One region of the Shewanella septentrionalis genome, then DNA from elsewhere that is predicted to be linked to it. Evidence: riboswitches for the same ligand, from Rfam matches in the RefSeq annotation. Region 1 holds a riboswitch; the other holds the start of a gene.
The links. A riboswitch is a leader RNA that binds a small molecule or an ion and turns the genes downstream of it on or off. The one in region 1 is predicted to bind cyclic di-GMP.

Region 1 (9,020 bases):
CACGGCAGCAATTAACACCACTAAGGTGAGTAAAAGCACGAATATATAGGGATCGGGTAGGAATCGGTCGACGAGTTTGACCAGAGGTTTTGCCGCTTTGTTTAACATAGACTTTCCTTGTTTATTATCTAAATTCTAGTTTTTATATGTTTTTATTGAATTTTTATTGAGTCTTAAGCCCACAGGTTAAGCGATCTCTAAAGCGGGATAAAGTCTTGAGGGGGTTTTTAAAGCGTTGAACTGGTAGCACCAGATAGCCAGCCCTACGCACACGCGAGTGCCGATAGCATCTCAAGCTAAAAAACTGATAATATGGCCAAAATTAACTAAGGTGCTCTTTATATGAAAATGTTACTTGCCGTTGCTGTGATTGCTGGGGTGATTTTTTACTTCTTTACCTCAATGAACGGCCAAAAAGCCGCCCAAGAGAATATCCGTTTAGGCAATGAATTTTTAGCGCAAAACAAAACCAAAGAAGGTGTTATCACCACGGCTTCGGGTTTGCAATATCAAGTGTTAACTCAAGGCGATGGCACTGTTCACCCTAAAGCCAGCGATACGGTAACAGTGCATTACCATGGCACTTTGATCGACGGTACTGTGTTTGATAGTTCGGTTGATCGCGGCGAGCCTATCGCATTTCCGCTTAATCGGGTGATTAAAGGTTGGACCGAGGGCGTACAACTTATGGTCGTTGGCGATAAAGTGCGTTTCTTTATCCCAAGTGAACTCGCCTACGGCAATCGCAGCACGGGCAAAATTGGCGGTGGATCAGTGCTGATTTTTGATGTGGAACTGCTTAAGATTGATTAAATCAGTCTTCAATTAGCCAGTAAGATCAATTGCTGAATAAAAAGCCCTGCGTTATCGCAGGGCTTTTTATCTCTATAACTCAAATAATATTAGTATGTTAGATGATTAAGGACAGCTTGCAGCACCAATATCAACCCATACCGCCGCAACGCCCGGTACATCCCCTTTAGTCCAGTAACTCGCCTTCCATTGACGGCCGTTATAGCTGGTGGTTTGCCCGCCAGTATAGGCGACACCCGCATCCCAACCGAGAGCAACTTGGCTGAGTAGCTGCCATTGATCAGCGGTGCGAGATGGCGTATTGCCCTGCGTCCAGTACTTGGCTTTCCATACCAACTGACTGTGGCTCACAGTATCGCCCGTGTTGTACACCACACTGGTTTGCCAAGCAGGATAGTTACCGGCATTAGGATCGGTTGCATCACAACCACCACCGATCACTTTTGGCGTCACGGTGAGATTCGTCGATGCGCTCGCATCTAAGGCACCATCAGAAACCAGCACGCTCAAACCATAGCTGGTCGCTTCGGTGACATTAGGCCCAGTGACCACTAAGGTGGCACTATTTTGTCCGGTTGCCGACACGCCAGCGGGCACAGTCCAAGCGTAAGTTAAGGCATCACCGTCGGCATCAGAGGCACTCGCCACTATGCTAACAGTTTTACCCGCTTCCACTGTTGCAGTGGCAGCTACACTCACCACGGGAGCTTGGTTCGGAGTATCCGCCTTATTGGTCACTGTCACTGAATCTATGGCAGATAACCCTTCTGGATCAGTGACTTTAAGACTAAAACTATAGGCAACATCAGTTTGCGTTGCAGCCAATTGAATTGCCGCATTCGCCATATCGGCGTTTGTGATGGCAATCGTTGGGCCAGACACTTGAGTCCAAAGATACGTTAGCGCCTCATTTTCAGGATCACGCGAACCGCTACCATTGAGCACCACATCGGCGGGACCTGTGACATTCACATCCGCGCCCGCATTGGAAATTGGCGCTTTATTCACCGGTGGTGTAGTTCCTTCGCCATGGCCTAAACCTTCGTGCATCGCATTTAGAATATCGCCGTTATCGGCATCAATTTCCCATGCAAATAAACCACCTAGCTGATTGGCAAGCACATATTGGCCCTTGGCTTTAACGGAACGAGCATCATCGAAAGTGATTAAATCCCCCGTAGATGCCTTGAACAGTGATGGCGCCTCGGCCGTTTCATCATAGCTGTAAGTCCAACCGCTCCCCATGTACTCGTTCACTATCTGGCGATAATCCACCACGCCATCTTCCCATGTGCCTTTCACTTTGCCCGTCGCTGTCCCCGTGAATGGGTTATTGCCCGTGTAGCCATTCACGCCTGTCCAGCCGCGGCCGTACATAGCAGCACCAACCACAATTTTCCCTGGGGTTACACCTTGAGTTAACAGGGCCTTTACGCCCTTGTCTGTGGTGTAGCGGGTATCAGGATCCCAACTCGCCTCATAAAGATTGGTTTGATGACCGAGTTCAGTGTTCGTCCAACCGCCATTGAAGTCGTAACTCATCAAGAAGATGTAATCCATGTACTGCTGAGCGGCCTGATAATCGACTTTCTGAATTTTATCATCACCGGCGCTAATGGCTGAAGTCAGCTCATAGGTACGACCCGTCTCAGCACTTAACTCGTCGAGCATGGCGCGCAATTCACGCATCAAGGTCACATAGGTTTCACCGTCGTTGGCATTGCCTAAGTTTGGATTTGCACCACTGCCACCGGGGAATTCCCAATCAATGTCGACACCGTCAAAGAACTTCCACGTTTGTAGGAATTCCTTCACCGATGCGACAAAAGTATCGCGCTTAGTTTTATCGCCAAAAAAGAAGAAGGGATCAGATAGCGTCCAGCCACCAACCGAAGGCAAAATCTTTAGATCGGGGTGGGCTTGCTTCAGCGCCATCAATTGACCGAAGTTGCCTTTGTAGGGATCAGAGTAGTCACTCACGCCCGCCTGTGGCATTTGAATTGCCGCCCAAGGATCGTGGATAGCGACTTTAAAATCTTCACGGCCACTACAGGCACGTTGCAGCGCTTGGAAACTGCCGTCGATTTCTTTCAAACTATCGTTAATGCCATCACCACCACAAATAGGGGTAAAGCCATATAAAATATGAGTTAAGTTCTGTGCTGGGATCTTATCGACTGGGAACTTACGGCCGTACACACCCCATTCTACAAAGTAACTGCCGACCACTTTGCCCGACTTGTTAACGTATGGACGATTGTTTTCTTTAAGCGGAGCATTGAGTGGCACTAAATGGCTGCCATCGGTATCGGCCACGAGGATTTCTTTGGCATCGCTCGCCGTACAACCATCGCTGTTACACAGTTGCACTTGCATCTGATAACGGCCGCCTTTGTTCACCTTAAAGTTAGCGGTGCCCGAAGCGCCTGAGGGGCCTTCCCAAGCGACATTACCGTTGAGCAGCACTTGGGCTTTATTGCCCACATCGCCACTCCAAAGGTTCCAGCTGACGGACACGTCGGCGGCATCTTTAATGGTCACCAACTGATTGTAAGCCGTAGCAGCTTGATTAACTTCGATAATAGCGAACTTGGTTTCACCCCAACCTATAGTCGGTTTGCCGGGCGCTGCGGCAAATGCACTGGCACTCACGGTAGATGCCAGCGCCGATGCCACCAGCAAGGCTGATGTTGAAATTTGAGTCTTGAACATGAGATATCCCTATTGAATTTTTTATATGAATCAATAAGGCAAACAAAGCGTAGACAGGAAACAACACTCTCTTAAGACCATGCAAAACGACAGACAATTGCACGAAGAAAAACCTGTGGTATCCCCGCTATCATAGGTACAGACGAACCCTTAGACCGGAGGCTTTGCGTCCCAGTTTTTCAACTGGTTTGCCTTTTCACGCAATGACAACGTTGTCATTGCGATAATCAGCATAGACGTAAGCGCAATAAAAATGCAACAAAATATTATCAACTAAGGTAGTGGTCTGATAAGAAAGCAATTAAATACAGTTCAGAAATTTATAATATTTACTTAGATAATTAAGGCTTTGCTGACTATTTTAGCCATAAAAAAACAGGACACGATAAGCCAAAGGCATCACCTGTCCTGTTATCAATTTCACTATTTATGCTGCTAATACTGCTTAAACCACTAGCACTGAGCCGCTGTAATCTAATAATTCAAAACCATTAGCTAACAGCATCTATGATCCTTATGCGCGTGGATAATCCCTTGCGAGCATCGCAGATAAACCTCGGCACACTAAGGTTTCCATATCATCGACGCGGTTGATTTTCATCTCAGCTAAGGGCGCGCTCAATGCCATTTGCTTTAAGCTTTCGAGGCAGCCTTTGTAGTAAGGAGCACTGTTCATCATGTTACCCGCGAGCCAAATCCGATTGGGATTAAATAAATTAACGGTCCACGCCAGCCCCATACCAAGGTAACTGCCCGCACGGTATAAATCATCCTGAGTAGTGATGTTACGGCTACGCACAGAATCGCCACTGGCGAGTTGTTCTAAACTAAATTCGCCTGATTCTGTCATCACGCGGCAATGCCCCAACTCCCCTGCAACCCCCGTCGCACCGGTAAAGGCTTGCCCATTAAACGCAATCGACATCCCTATCCCAGTGCCGCACATGACCAACAACTCACAGGCATATTTGGCATCGCACGTGGCTTGCATACCCGCATCCATATCGTTGCAAATAAACTTAAGCTCGCCTTGAGTTTTCACTGTGTCAAAACTCAAACCATTGAGTCCGGGTAACGATTTACAAGCAACCAAACGATTATTTTGTACCAGTCCAGGTACGCCAATCGCTAATTGATAATCTTGTAAATCGTAATCGCGTTCGAGCGCAGCGATTTGATTATTTAACTCTTCAATTTTAAAACCTTCGCCTGTGGGAATTTTATATTGTTCTGTATGTCCCGCGAGCTGAAGTTCGAACAGGGCTGTCGTACCGCCCACATCTATTGTTAGTATTTGCATCGCTTACTCCACTGATACATGCGCCCCACTCTGACCCCGAGCGGAGATGGAGAATGTTAGCATAGGGTCCAAATGTTAGCGATTGAATAAAACTTAAGTAGCTAATTTGTAAGGAACAAGTCTACAAAAAATATGACTGACATTTTGTTTTACTCAGGTTTTATGCTAAGAATCACACAAATAAATTAAGGGTAAAACACTTAGCTTGCTCATCGCAGTCAGCACAAATTCACGATTGTATACAAAATCCTTTATTCGCTCCCCTTGCATCTCGCGCGTTAGGCTTGCGATAATCCGAGCTGGTTAGAACTCAAATCAACATAGACCTACTTATCCTTAGGCAAGCTTTGCCTACCGACTCGCACAGCGTGCCAGTCTCACTTGGAGCCCATATGTCACATTCTATCGCCAGCCGCCTCGACGCTATTCGCAGCGAATTATCTTCTGCCAATCTCGATGCTTTTATCATTCCCCGCGCCGACGAGTATCTGGGCGAATATGTGCCAGAACACAACGAACGTTTGTACTGGGCAACCCACTTTACCGGTTCGGCAGGCATGGCTATCGTATTGAAAGATAAAGCCGCAATATTTACCGACGGCCGTTATACGGTGCAAGTTCGTCTGCAAGTGGATGCTGCACTTTTCAGCTACGAAAGCCTGACCGACACGCCACAAATTGAATGGTTATGTGACACGCTACCAGCGGGGTCACGCGTTGGCTTCGATGCACGCTTACATACTTTAGCTTGGTTTGAAAATGCCAAAGCGACCTTAAACAAAGCCCAAATCGAATTAGTGGCGGTTGAGCAAAACCCTATCGATTTACATTGGCAGGATCGCCCCGCACCATCGAGTGCGCCAATCACGTTATTCAGTAACGAGAGTGCCGGTAAAACCAGTCTGCAAAAACGCATTGAAATTGGCGCCTTAGTGAAAAAAGCCAGTGCTGATGTCGCGTTGATCGCCGCCTTAGATTCTTTCTGCTGGTTGTTAAATATTCGCGGTAACGATGTGCCGCGTCTGCCCGTTGTGCTTGGCAGTGCCCTACTCCACGCTAATGGCGATATGCAGCTGTTTACCGATTTAAGCAAACTTCCAGAGGGCATTGAGGAGCATGTCGGTGCAGGCATTAGCTTTAAAAGTGAAGCGTCCCTCGCCGATACGCTGGCGAGTTTATCAGGCGTTAAACTGCTTGCCGATCCAAACTCAGCTAACGCTTGGGCACAAAACCTCGCCCGTGAAGCGGGGGCTAAATTGATTGCTGGCATTGATCCGGTTTCTTTGCCTAAAGCGCAGAAAAATCCCTCAGAACTTGCCGGAATGCGCGCTTGTCACATTCGTGATGGCGTTGCTGTAAGTCGCTTCCTTGCATGGTTAGATGCCGAAGTTGCCGCCAAGCGTATGCACGATGAAGCCACACTTGCCGATAAATTAGAAAGCTTCCGCCTGCAAGATGAGCGCTATCGCGAGCCAAGTTTCGACACCATTTCTGCAGCGGGCCCCAATGCCGCCATGTGCCATTACAATCACAACAATGGCACACCAGCGATGATGACGATGGATAGCATCTACTTAGTGGATTCTGGCGCGCAATATATCGATGGCACCACAGATGTGACCCGTACTATTGCGATTGGCAAAGTCACTGATGAACATAAAAAAATGGTCACGCTGGTGCTAAAAGGCCATATCGCGCTGGACCAAGCTCGCTTCCCTAAAGGCACTTCAGGCCAGCAACTCGATGCATTCGCCCGCCAATATTTATGGCAACATGGCTTTGATTACGACCACGGCACTGGCCATGGTGTGGGTCACTTTTTAAGTGTGCACGAGGGTCCACAGCGCATAGGTAAAAATGTCAACGGTATCGCACTGATGCCCGGCATGGTGCTTTCCAACGAGCCGGGTTACTACCGCGCTGAGAGTTTTGGCATTCGCTTAGAAAACTTAGTCGTAGTGCAACACTGTGAAGCACTGAAAGGCGCAGAGCGCGAGATGTATGAGTTCGATGCACTGACTATGATCCCTATGGATGCCCGCCTAATCGATAAGAGCTTGCTAACGCAAGGGGAAATCGACTGGTTCAATGCTTACCATCAGCAAGTGTTTAATACACTTTCGCCGCTGATGTCCGGGGATGAACTCGCGTGGTTAACGCAAGTGACTAAAGCGATTTAGAGCGATTTAGCACTCCTGCGGGTAAGTAGCGATTTAAGTCGTTATTTAAATCATCTTCTAAATCCGTTATATGCTACAAAATAAAACGCCCAAGGCTATGAGTCTTGGGCGTTTTTTTAGCGCTGATGCTGTACTTCAAGCCTAGTCGTATTTCAATAGCATGCTTTCAGCTCATAGTTTCGAAACATGGTTTCAAAACACGATTTCTATTTCAAACATGATTAAAAACACGAGTAGCTAAACCATAGTAGGCTGCGCCATAGGCTGATAAGCATCATCCAGCGATGCCTTAGATAACACTTCAAACTCCTGATGAATTGCCATAAAACAATCGACTAATTCAGGGTCGAAATGCTTACCTTTGCCTTCAATCATTAAATCGATGGCTTCTTGGTGACTAAAGGGTCGCTTATAACATCGCGGTGAAGTGAGTGCATCATAGACATCCACCAAGGCAACTATGCGTGCCGAAAGCGGAATATCCTCACCTTTCAACCCTAAGGGGTAACCACTACCATCCCACTTTTCATGGTGACCCGAAGCGATATCTTGGCCCATCCGAATAAAAGTACATTGGGGCGCATATTCCAACAAACTGCGTAACACTTGCCCACCAATCACAGGGTGAGCTTTGATCTGCTCAAACTCCTGCGGGGTTAATTTACCCGGTTTGAGTAGAATCGCATCGGCAATACCGACTTTACCTATGTCGTGCAAAATGGCCGATAGACTAATATCTTGAATAAAATCATCGTTTAATTCAGCAGGTGGATTGTCGGCCTGCAACCGCTGCGCCGCGAGCATTTTCGAATACTGCCGCATACGTAGTAAGTGCGCACCCGTCTCGTTATCTCTGTATTCAGCAAGTTTGGCCAACCCTAATACAGTCGCTTGGCGCGAGGCTAAGGTTGAATCGAGTGAATCAGCCAACTTACCTAATAAATAAGTGATGGTTAAGGTCAGCATGGCATTGGTTACAATAAAATTAACTACAACAACGGCCCAAATACCCAAACTGTAACCGCGAATATCGGGCCAGTTTAACCAACCAAAATGATAGGCAAGCCCAATCATTACCAGACTCAGCCCATTCAAATATTGGGCATATAAGCTCGCGCGACGGCCTAAAAAAATGCCCACTAATGGCGGAAAGATAAATAACCAAAAGAACCCCGCACCCGATGGACCAATCGCAATCAAAAAACCTACGCCGATAGCAAACGCTAACAAACAGCCACAGCCAAAACGCGTGCTATCAGTAAGCTTAGGAAAATACAGTAAAACCAATAAAAACAAATAAGCCAGCGTATCGAATACCACCATAGACCAAAGATCGGCGATGACACATAAATACACGCTGGTGATATATACGGGCACGCAGAGAAGCGCAAGAAAGCCAAATAGACGTCCAAAAATCAAACGTCGCCAATGGGGAAGTGCCGCTGCTGTCCCCAAGGACGCGGTAGCCAATTTAGCTACGCCACGTCTAAGTGATATCGCCATGGGAAAATCCTCTTATGTTGCATTCCCGCTATGAGCTAATGAAGCTGATCTTATGAACCTAAGCTAATGAACCTGAGTTAATAAACTAAAGGGTGCGAATAAGATGACAAAACTGAGGCAAAGCCAGATAAATCACACATCCAGCAAGCCATAGTTTATTGCCCATTAAAGAATAGACTATGACGAATAAACCGTCCGAATGAATGCCGCGATATGGCAAACGAATCAAGGACATTAGGCCAATGCCACCGCAAAGATTTTGCAAATAATATGATGCCTACTTTCTACTCAATATCTGATAAAACAATAACCCTATACAAAATACTGAAATTTGCGTTTTAGCAGGATAAACGCTCGTTTAATTCCATATTCGCACTACTTAAAATTTTTATATTTTGCAATAGCTTACAAATACAACGAACGATTGATTTTTATGGGTAAACCATCAAAAACCGCTCTCCTATACCCATACAAAAATGATAGTCTTGTCACATAACAAGCTTACCCCAATG
Region 2 (9,020 bases), on a different contig from region 1:
GTCTCAAATCCGCTGAAAACCATTAAAGCGAAGGCGCCACTGTGGTTTTACTTTGTCGCAACGCTCAGTTTATTGTGGAATATCATGGGGCTGATGGCCTTTGTGATCCAAATGACCATGACGCCGGATGCCTTGGCGCAAATGAGTCCAGATCAAATCAAACTCTATGAGACCACGCCGGCTTTAGTTGATGCGGTATTTGGCTTTGCTGTGGTGTCTGGCGTTCTGGGCTGCCTATTGTTGTTATTGCGAAAATCCCTTGCCTATAAAGTGCTGGTTGCCTCACTTATCGCGGTTTTGTTGCAAATGAGCTATGTGTTTTGCATTCAACAAGCGGCTGTGGTGCTAGGAGCTGACGCATTAATCATGCCGAGTGTGGTGGTGTTCTGGGGATTGTTTCTCGTCTGGTTTAGTCGGCTGAGTGTTACTAAACAATGGTTAGTTTGAGTCTTATTTTTGCCGAGATTGACGGGACTGGCTTAGCGCAAACTAGTTGAACTTCATCCACTTCGCAGTAAACTGCTGATTGGTTTTATTGACTAGGAAGTTGCAATGAGTATTTGGTTTAGAGCTGTCACGTTAGAGGATTGCGCGCGTTTAGATGCCGGTATGGGCGGTAAAGGCACCTTGATGCAGACCTTAGGGATTGAGATCAGTGAAATTGGCGACGATTACATGAAGGCCACTATGCCAGCGAGCCCTGCGGTGCATAACCCTTTGGGGATAGTCCATGGCGGCGCGAATGTTGCGCTTGCTGAAACCGTTGCCAGTTATGCGGCAAATTTTGCGGTGGATTTTGAGCAGTACTATTGTGTCGGCCAAGAAATTAACGCTAACCACTTACGGGCTTCCCGTAATGGGCTATTAACCGCCACGGCTAAGCCTATTCATTTAGGAAAACGCGGCTCTGTATGGGAAGTGTTAATCCATAACAGCGCCGGTGAACTGACTTGTATTTCACGGATGACGGCGGCTGTCGTTAAACGCTAAGTGCTAAGTGCTAAGTGCTAAGTGCTAAGTGCTAAGTGCTAAGTGCTAAGTGCAATAGCCCAGCCTATTTCCTGTGGTGTGAATGGCGTATCAATCGTTTGATTTAAATAATATATGAATAAGGATTGGATATGGATAACGCGACAATTTGGGAATGGGTTGGTTATTTAGCGTCTGTGGTCGTTGCAATATCACTGATGATGTCAAACATCAAAAAACTGCGCTGGTGGAATCTTATCGGTGCGGCATTATTTGTGGCCTACGGCGTGGCAATTGGGGCTTATCCTGTTGCCTTAGTTAACTTTTTTATCGTACTGATAGACACTTATTATCTGGTTAAGCTTTACCGCGAAGCCGACTCACCCGCCAGTTAATGGCAGCGCATTATCTTTCTCTGCTTTTTTGTACCGCACTCAGCTTTACAGTAATCTGCTTCATCCCTGCGAGCAGCCATTTGGTTTTTCAGCCGCACCTTAGTGATGTGAGCGGACCATTGGCTGTGAGTCCGCGCAATCGTTTATCGACTTTGCTATTTTTCTTTTAATCTTTTTTATAGATTGCATGAATCTAGTTTAATCGTTTTATTCTTTGCTGGCGATTCTCTATTCTTGCTCCATCGACAACACGTCGCCAGCCAAGGAGATAAACCATGGCCACCATTTACGATTTAATTGAAACCTGGTTAACCAGCAATCAAGACTAAGGAGCAGGGCATGAGTCAACAACATCAAACAAGTCAGTACTTAACGAGCCAAAACGGCGCCCCAGTGGCCGACGATCAAAACTCACTGTCGGCGGGTGAACGTGGTCCTTTGCTATTACAGGATTGGCATTTAATTGAAAAGTTAGCCCATTTCAACCGTGAGCGTATCCCTGAGCGTATCGTGCATGCCAAAGGTACTGGCGTTTACGGCACATTTACCCTGACTAAAGATTTAAGCGATTACACCATTGCCGACCATTTCAATGGCGTTGGTAAGCAAACCGAAACCTTTATTCGTTTCTCAACCGTCGGTGGCGAAATGGGTTCTGCCGACGCAGAGCGCGATCCACGTGGCTTTGGTTTACGTTTTTATACTGCCCGTGGTAATCACGATATCGTGGGTAACAACACGCCGACCTTTTTCTTACGAGATGGGATTAAGTTTCCAGACTTTATCCATACGCAAAAGCGTAATCCTAAGACAAACTTAAAAGATCCGCAGGCTATGTGGGACTTTTGGTCATTGAACCCTGAAGCCATGCATCAAGTGACCATTTTGATGTCGGATCGCGGTATTCCTGCCAACTACCGTCAAATGCACGGTTATGGTTCACACACTTTCTCGTTGTGGAATGCCAAGGGCGAGCGTTTCTGGGTGAAGTTCCACTTTAAATCCCAGCAAGGCGTGGTCAACTTAACCAACGAACAGGCTGATAAATTAAAGGGGATAGATCCCGATTCATCACAGCGCGATATGGTGGTGGCGATTACCGATGGCAATTTCCCGCGTTGGACTGTTAACGTGCAGATCATGCCTGAGGCAGATGCCAATATTTATCATATCAATCCATTTGATTTAACTAAGGTTTGGCCACATAGCGACTATCCATTGCTTGAGATTGGGGTGTTAGAGCTGAATCGCCTGCCACAAAACTACTTTGCCGAAGTTGAGCAAGTGGCATTGGCGCCCAGCAATTTGGTTCCCGGTGTTGGAGCTTCGCCCGACAAGATGTTGCAAGCGCGTTTATTTGCCTATGCCGATGCCCAGCGTTACCGCATTGGTGCCAACTACAACCAGTTACCGGTGAACTGCCCACATGCGGCTAAGGCAAATCATCATCAACGTGCGGGCGCTATGGCGGGCACACAATGTCCTTACCATGGCAGCCAAACGGGGGCCGATGCCACGGCAAACTATGGCCCGAACAGCACTGCAGATGCCTTGGTTGAGCCAGTAAACTTTAGCGAACCACCATTGCGTTTAGAAGGTGAAGCGGCACGTTACAGTCGTTATAACCAAGACGATTATACCCAAGCGGGTAATCTGTATCGCATCTTCTCTGAAGCCGAGAAAGCGCGCTTAGTGGCAACAATTTCGGGTTCATTAAGTCAAGCGAGTTTAGATGTGCAGCAACGCATGCTGGCACATTTCGAACAAGCCGATGCGGATTACGGTCAACGTATTAGAACGGCATTAGGGCTATAAGCTGCGTTTCTAAGAAGTTAAGCTTCTAAGTCGACACTGTTTATCTCAATAAAACCGTCGTAAGTAGAAAGGCCAGTGATGTTTATCACTGGCCTTTTTGTTGCCTTAATTCAATATGATCAATGATCTAGAACAGTAGTGTTGCTACGCCTAACAGTGCGAACAATACGGCGCAGCCGCGGTGTATCCACAACATAGGTAATTTTTCGGCGCTGAAATGGCCTGCGATCACCACAGGTACGTTGGCAACCAGCATGCCTAAGGTTGTGCCTGCAACCACCATAGTTAATGAATCGTATTTTGCGGCTAACACTACCGTTGCGATTTGCGTTTTATCCCCCATCTCGGCGATGAAAAACAGGATAAAGGTGGCGAGGAAGGGGCCCATTTTATAGAAACGGCTCTCTTCAGCATCGACTTTATCTGGGATTAACACCCAAAGAGCAATCGCGAAGAAGGATGCGGCAACTAAATAGCGGGCAAGATCTGGGCTGACCCAGTTAATCGCCCATTGGCCAATCCAAGCGGCGGCAAAATGGTTGAATAAGGTCGACAGCAAAATGCCTAAAATAATGGCGGTTTTATTTTTAAATCTTGCGGCAAGAATTAGTGCAAGTAATTGAGTTTTATCACCAATTTCGGCAATGGCAACCGTAAAGGTTGAGGCAAGTAGGGCTTCCAAGTGTGATCCTTTAGGGGTGGTTAAGACATAAGCACAATAAACCGTCCACCCCTAGGTGCAGTCATTGTGCTCAGGTCTTGCTGGGCAAATCGATGATTTGCTGTGAACACCATGGCGTGTGGCCAAGTATGTTGATGTTCACCCTAGATGACGATGGTTCGACATCCCGTTAGCTACTCCCCCGAAGCGAGGTGGGCATTATACCTAAGTGAATTTCGGTTTCAAGCACGAGTTTATTACAGTAGGCATGAATGAATGTTTGACGGGTGTCAGAATAATACCGCGCGACATTCTGTAATTATATGAATATAAATGGATTATTTTTTGACAGCGTTGTCTTTTGTTGCTAATTTAGCCAAGTCATTTCTACTTGATTACATACTATTAACTCGTAGTGATTCGATGACACCTACCGTATTTGGCAAACTAATTGAAAAGTTAGGACGCAAAGCTTCCGGTCTAAGGTTGTAAATGGATTTTTTAGTGAACTAAGATAGCGGAGTTGCCGCAGAATTCGATTTCTGTGAAAGATAAACGACTGCTGTTTAATGCTGTTGTTTGCCCAAATACCACTTTTATATCTAAGCCCAAGCCAATACTGGCAAAGATGGGTGCAAATGGAGTGCATTAAAGTGGCAAATCCTACTGTTTTTTCCCCTGTTTCTAAATTGAGTTTATTGGCCGTCGCAGTGATGGCGGCAAATACATTTGTGAGTATTTCTGCACAGGCACACGGTTATGTTGTGGCGCCAGAGTCACGTTCCTATGCCTGTAAAACCGGCAACAATGCCAACTGTGGCGCGGTGCAATGGGAACCGCAAAGCGTTGAAGGACCATCGGGTTTTCCTGAGTCAGGTCCTGCTGATGGCAAACTGGCGAGTGCGGGTAATGGTGCTTTCTCGCCTTTAGATGAACAGAGTTCCAGTCGTTGGTCCAAGACGGATATCAAAGCGGGCTGGAATAAGTTCAGTTGGCAGTTTACTGCCAATCATGTCACCCGTAATTGGCGTTATTATTTAACCCGCCAAGATTGGAATCAAAACCAAGCTTTAAGCCGTGCGAGCTTTGACTTAGCGCCATTCTGCGTAGTCGATGGTGGCATGGTGCAGCCGCCTAAGTTAGTGACCCATGACTGTTATGTGCCAGAAGGTCGCAGCGGTTATCAAGTGATTCTAGCCGTGTGGGAAGTGGGTGATACCACCAACAGTTTCTACAATGCTATCGATGTGAACTTAGATTCGGGTCCCGTCGTACCGGGTGAATGGCTCGATGTGGGCGACATCAATCCGTCACTCGATCTCAAGGCGGGCGATAAAGTGATGACCCGAGTGTTCGATGCCAATGGTGAGCAACCGGCTAAACAAACAGTCATTACCATTAGCGATGCGACTCAAGGTGATAAACAAAATTGGCCTTTCCTATTAGCGAGCGCGATTAATGCCCAGCAGTCTCAGTTAAAAGCGGGACAAAAAAATGCATCAGGTGTGATTGAGCCTGTGTATGGCAAAAACGACATTTTTACTGCGACGACTTCAGGTATTGAGCGTGTTGAAGTGGGATTTGATCTGGCACCCGCTCCGGGCAACAGCTTAGAAGTCACTTCACTTGCCGACGATTATCAAATTATCGACGGCGCGGCGCAGGTTAGTTTTGACGTCACCAGCAATGCTGAAATGTTAGTGTCTGCGTATTTGTTTAGCCACGATGGCACGGCTGCGGGTTTTGTGAGTCAAACCGTTAATAATACCAGTGCAAGCTTAGTGTTAGACGTGGTTGCGCCTAAAGCAGGGCATTATCACTTGCAGGTTAAAGCTGAGCCTAAACAAGGTGATGTTATTCAGCAGAACTTTGATCTTTTCTTAAAGGATCAAGCACCAGCGCCAGAAGCGGATTTTGTCTTCCCTGAAGGAGTCAAAGGTTACGTTGCGGGCACTACAGTGTTACAGCCTAAAAATGGCAAAGTGTATCAATGTAAGCCATTCCCCTATAGCGGTTATTGCATGCAGTGGTCGGCTTCTGCCACAGGATTTGAGCCAGGTGTTGGCGCTTCTTGGACTATGGCGTGGACTGAGCTGTAAATTAACATCTTGAGTTAATCGATTCTCAACATGATGTGATTGGGCTTAAACACAGCGAATATGTTTAAGCCCATATTCAGCGCGTTCGCGACAGTCAAAATATACGTTTTACCTCGATTCACCCACAATGCGGCATCCCACGTATTTCCAACAAAGGTAGCGATTTTGTTGGCTTGTATGTTTTCGTTTACCACAGCGCTATTAAGTTGTTACCGTACAGTGCGCGACTTATCTTTGTTCACAACTGGCTTGCCCACTGGGTTTGGCTCTGTTAATGTCCCAAACTATCTATTTTACCTATGTTGTTATTAGGATTATCACAATTGAAAGTCATGCCACTTTTATGCAACCGATTTAGTTAGCCTCAATGGCTACTGGGTTGAAATATTCAAAAGCTATTGGGGCCAATTGATCTGCAGGAATGAGATCCGATTGGATGCTTTTTGAAGCTGCTTTAAGTGATGTGTTGCTTATTTCGATTTAAGACGCAAGGCTTTATCGGTTCAAATCTTACTCAAATAAAATAATAATTAATCATTGAACAGGACTATTGTGTGAATTCAAAAATGTTAGGCTCGATCGCCATCGTTGCCGGGACGGCCATTGGCGCAGGTATGTTAGCCTTACCTTTAGCCACCGCGGCTTTAGGTATTATTCCAGCGTTAGTGTTACTCGTCGTTATTTGGGGCGTATCTGCCTATACCTCATTACTGATGCTCGAAATTAACTTACGCACTGGCGTAGGTGATAACGTGCATGCCATTACGGGTAAATTGCTGGGTAAAAAAGGTCAAATAATTCAAGGCGCTTCTTTCTTAAGTTTATTATTTGCTTTGACTGCCGCTTATCTCACCGGTGGGTCATCGCTATTAGTGCTTAAAGCGAAGAACATGTTCGATATCGTGCTCGATAATCAAGTCGCCGTATTGTTGTTTACCTTAGTGCTCGGCGGATTTGCGGCGCTCGGTGTGGCTTGGGTCGATAAAGTGTCCCGCTTCCTGTTTTCGTTAATGATTTTACTGCTGGTGGTTGTGGTGTTATTTCTCCTGCCTGAAGTCAGTATTGCCAGCATGGCAACGGGCGCGATTGCCGAGTCGATGACCAGCAGTTGGATGGCGGCGATTCCCGTCGTGTTTACTTCTTTTGGTTTCCACGTTTGTATTGCCACTTTAGTGCGTTATCTGGATGGCGATGCAGTTTCACTGCGCAAGGTATTGTTAATCGGTTCGACGATTCCACTGGCTTGTTATGTGCTTTGGTTGTTGGTGACCTTAGGCACAGTAGGCGGCTATGAAGTCAGTGGTTTTGAAGGTTCATTACCGTCACTGGTGACGGCATTGCAGGATATTGCCCATACGCCTTGGATCAGCAAATGTATTTCGTTATTCGCCGATTTAGCCCTAGTGACCTCATTCCTAGGGGTGACCTTAAGCCTGTATGACTTTGTCGCCGAATTAACCCGCGCTAAAGAGACGTTTGCCGGCCGTATGCAGACCTGGTTGTTAACCTTTATTCCGCCAGTATTATGTGCTCTGTATCTGCCAGAAGGCTTTGTGGCGGTACTGGGATTCGCAGCCGTGCCATTGGTGGTGATGATCATCTTCTTGCCAATCGTGATGGCATTGCGTCAACGCCAAACACAACCTGGCGGTTATCAAGTGTCGGGTGGTTCTGCGGGCTTAGTGATGGCAGGTTTGTTAGGCGCTGTGATTGTGGGCGCGCAGCTATTTGTTGCAATCTAACGGCTTGGTATTTAGCTCGCAGCTAGCGTCAGCATTGTAGCGAACACCGCGGGGTAACTTTGATGGAATGTAGCTGATGGAATGTATTTGCTTTGTAAGCGAATTTTTCTGAGTCTGTTATAAAGTGTATCCGATGTGATAAAGTCAGGCCCCGGCCTGACTTTTTGCTTTTTAGGTTTTAAAGCGAGTGATGCTGGGTTTTAATACAGTGACTTAAGATAAAAACAACACGATTAAAACGAGAACATGGCCCAGCTTGCGCGTGGCTTCATTCACATAAAACGGACTTAACACAATGAAAAAATGGTTACTCACAGTTGCCGTGGCCGCCAGTTTTGGCGCTCAGGCTGACGAAGGTATGTGGCAGCCCCATCAGCTGCCCGCTATGGCCGATGAGCTTAAAGCAAAAGGGCTAGAAATTGATGCAAAATCGATTTCAAAACTCACCGAATTCCCAATGAACGCAGTGATCAGCCTTGGTGGCTGTACCGCGTCATTCGTATCGCCAAAAGGCTTGGTGGTCACTAATCATCACTGTGCCTATGGTGCGATTCAATACAACTCCACCCCAGAAAAAAACCTGCTGCAAGATGGTTTTTTAGCTAAGACCTTCGCCGATGAATTACCTGCCACACCGGGTTCACGTGTGTACGTGACCGAAGATGTGACCAATGTGACCGAGCGCGTAAAAGGCGGGCTTGAAGGCAAAGTGGGCAGTGCCTTCTATCAAGGCGTTGAAAGCCAAGAAAAAGCCTTAGTAGCTGAATGCGAAAAAGAAGACGGCTACCGTTGCCAAGTGTATAGCTTCCACGGTGGTCTTGAATATTATCTGGTTAAACAACTGGAAATCCGCGATGTACGCTTAGTCTATAACCCAGCCGCGAGCGTGGGTAAATACGGTGGCGACGTCGATAACTGGATGTGGCCACGTCACACAGGGGATTTTTCTTTCTATCGCGCCTATGTGTCTAAAGCGGGCAAACCTGCCGATTTCAGTAGCGATAACGTGCCATACGAGCCAAAAAGCTTCTTAAAAGTATCGGCTAAAGGCGTGAGCGATGGCGATTTTGTCATGGTGGCTGGTTACCCAGGTCGCACCAACCGATATCGCACCGCCAATGAAGTACAAAATCAATTCGAGTGGGCTTATCCTGAAGGTAAGTTATTGCGCGAGCGCTTTATTGAGATCATTAAAGATACCGCGCCAGAGGGTAGTGACGAACGTATTAAGTACGAGAGTCAAATTGCTAGCCTTGCAAACTACGCGAAAAACTTCACCTCGATGATCGAGTTTTATGGCAAATCCACCATGCTTGCGGACCGTAAAGCCCGCGAAGCT

Region 2: it holds a riboswitch for cyclic di-GMP, as region 1 does, so the genes downstream of both, gbpA (N-acetylglucosamine-binding protein GbpA) here and NE536_RS14925 (glycosyl hydrolase family 18 protein) in region 1, are expected to answer to the same signal.

What each region holds. Positions count from the first base shown of each region.
Region 1 covers NZ_JAMTCC010000025.1:43,223-52,242, forward strand. Annotated here, with positions in the region: gene NE536_RS14915 (short-chain fatty acid transporter) at 1-108, opposite strand, end outside; gene bamJ (BamJ family beta-barrel-assembly machinery protein) at 343-813, shown strand; gene NE536_RS14925 (glycosyl hydrolase family 18 protein) at 919-3,525, opposite strand; cyclic di-GMP riboswitch class I at 3,640-3,728, opposite strand; gene NE536_RS14930 (ROK family protein) at 4,040-4,825, opposite strand; gene NE536_RS14935 (aminopeptidase P family protein) at 5,218-7,005, shown strand; gene NE536_RS14940 (HD-GYP domain-containing protein) at 7,243-8,508, opposite strand.
Region 2 covers NZ_JAMTCC010000021.1:46,373-55,392, forward strand. Annotated here, with positions in the region: gene NE536_RS13245 (hypothetical protein) at 1-447, shown strand, start outside; gene NE536_RS13250 (PaaI family thioesterase) at 553-990, shown strand; gene NE536_RS13255 (YgjV family protein) at 1,122-1,364, shown strand; gene katB (catalase KatB) at 1,704-3,179, shown strand; gene NE536_RS13265 (TMEM165/GDT1 family protein) at 3,307-3,861, opposite strand; cyclic di-GMP riboswitch class I at 4,272-4,371, shown strand; gene gbpA (N-acetylglucosamine-binding protein GbpA) at 4,494-5,939, shown strand; gene NE536_RS13275 (aromatic amino acid transport family protein) at 6,506-7,681, shown strand; gene NE536_RS13280 (S46 family peptidase) at 7,977-9,020, shown strand, end outside.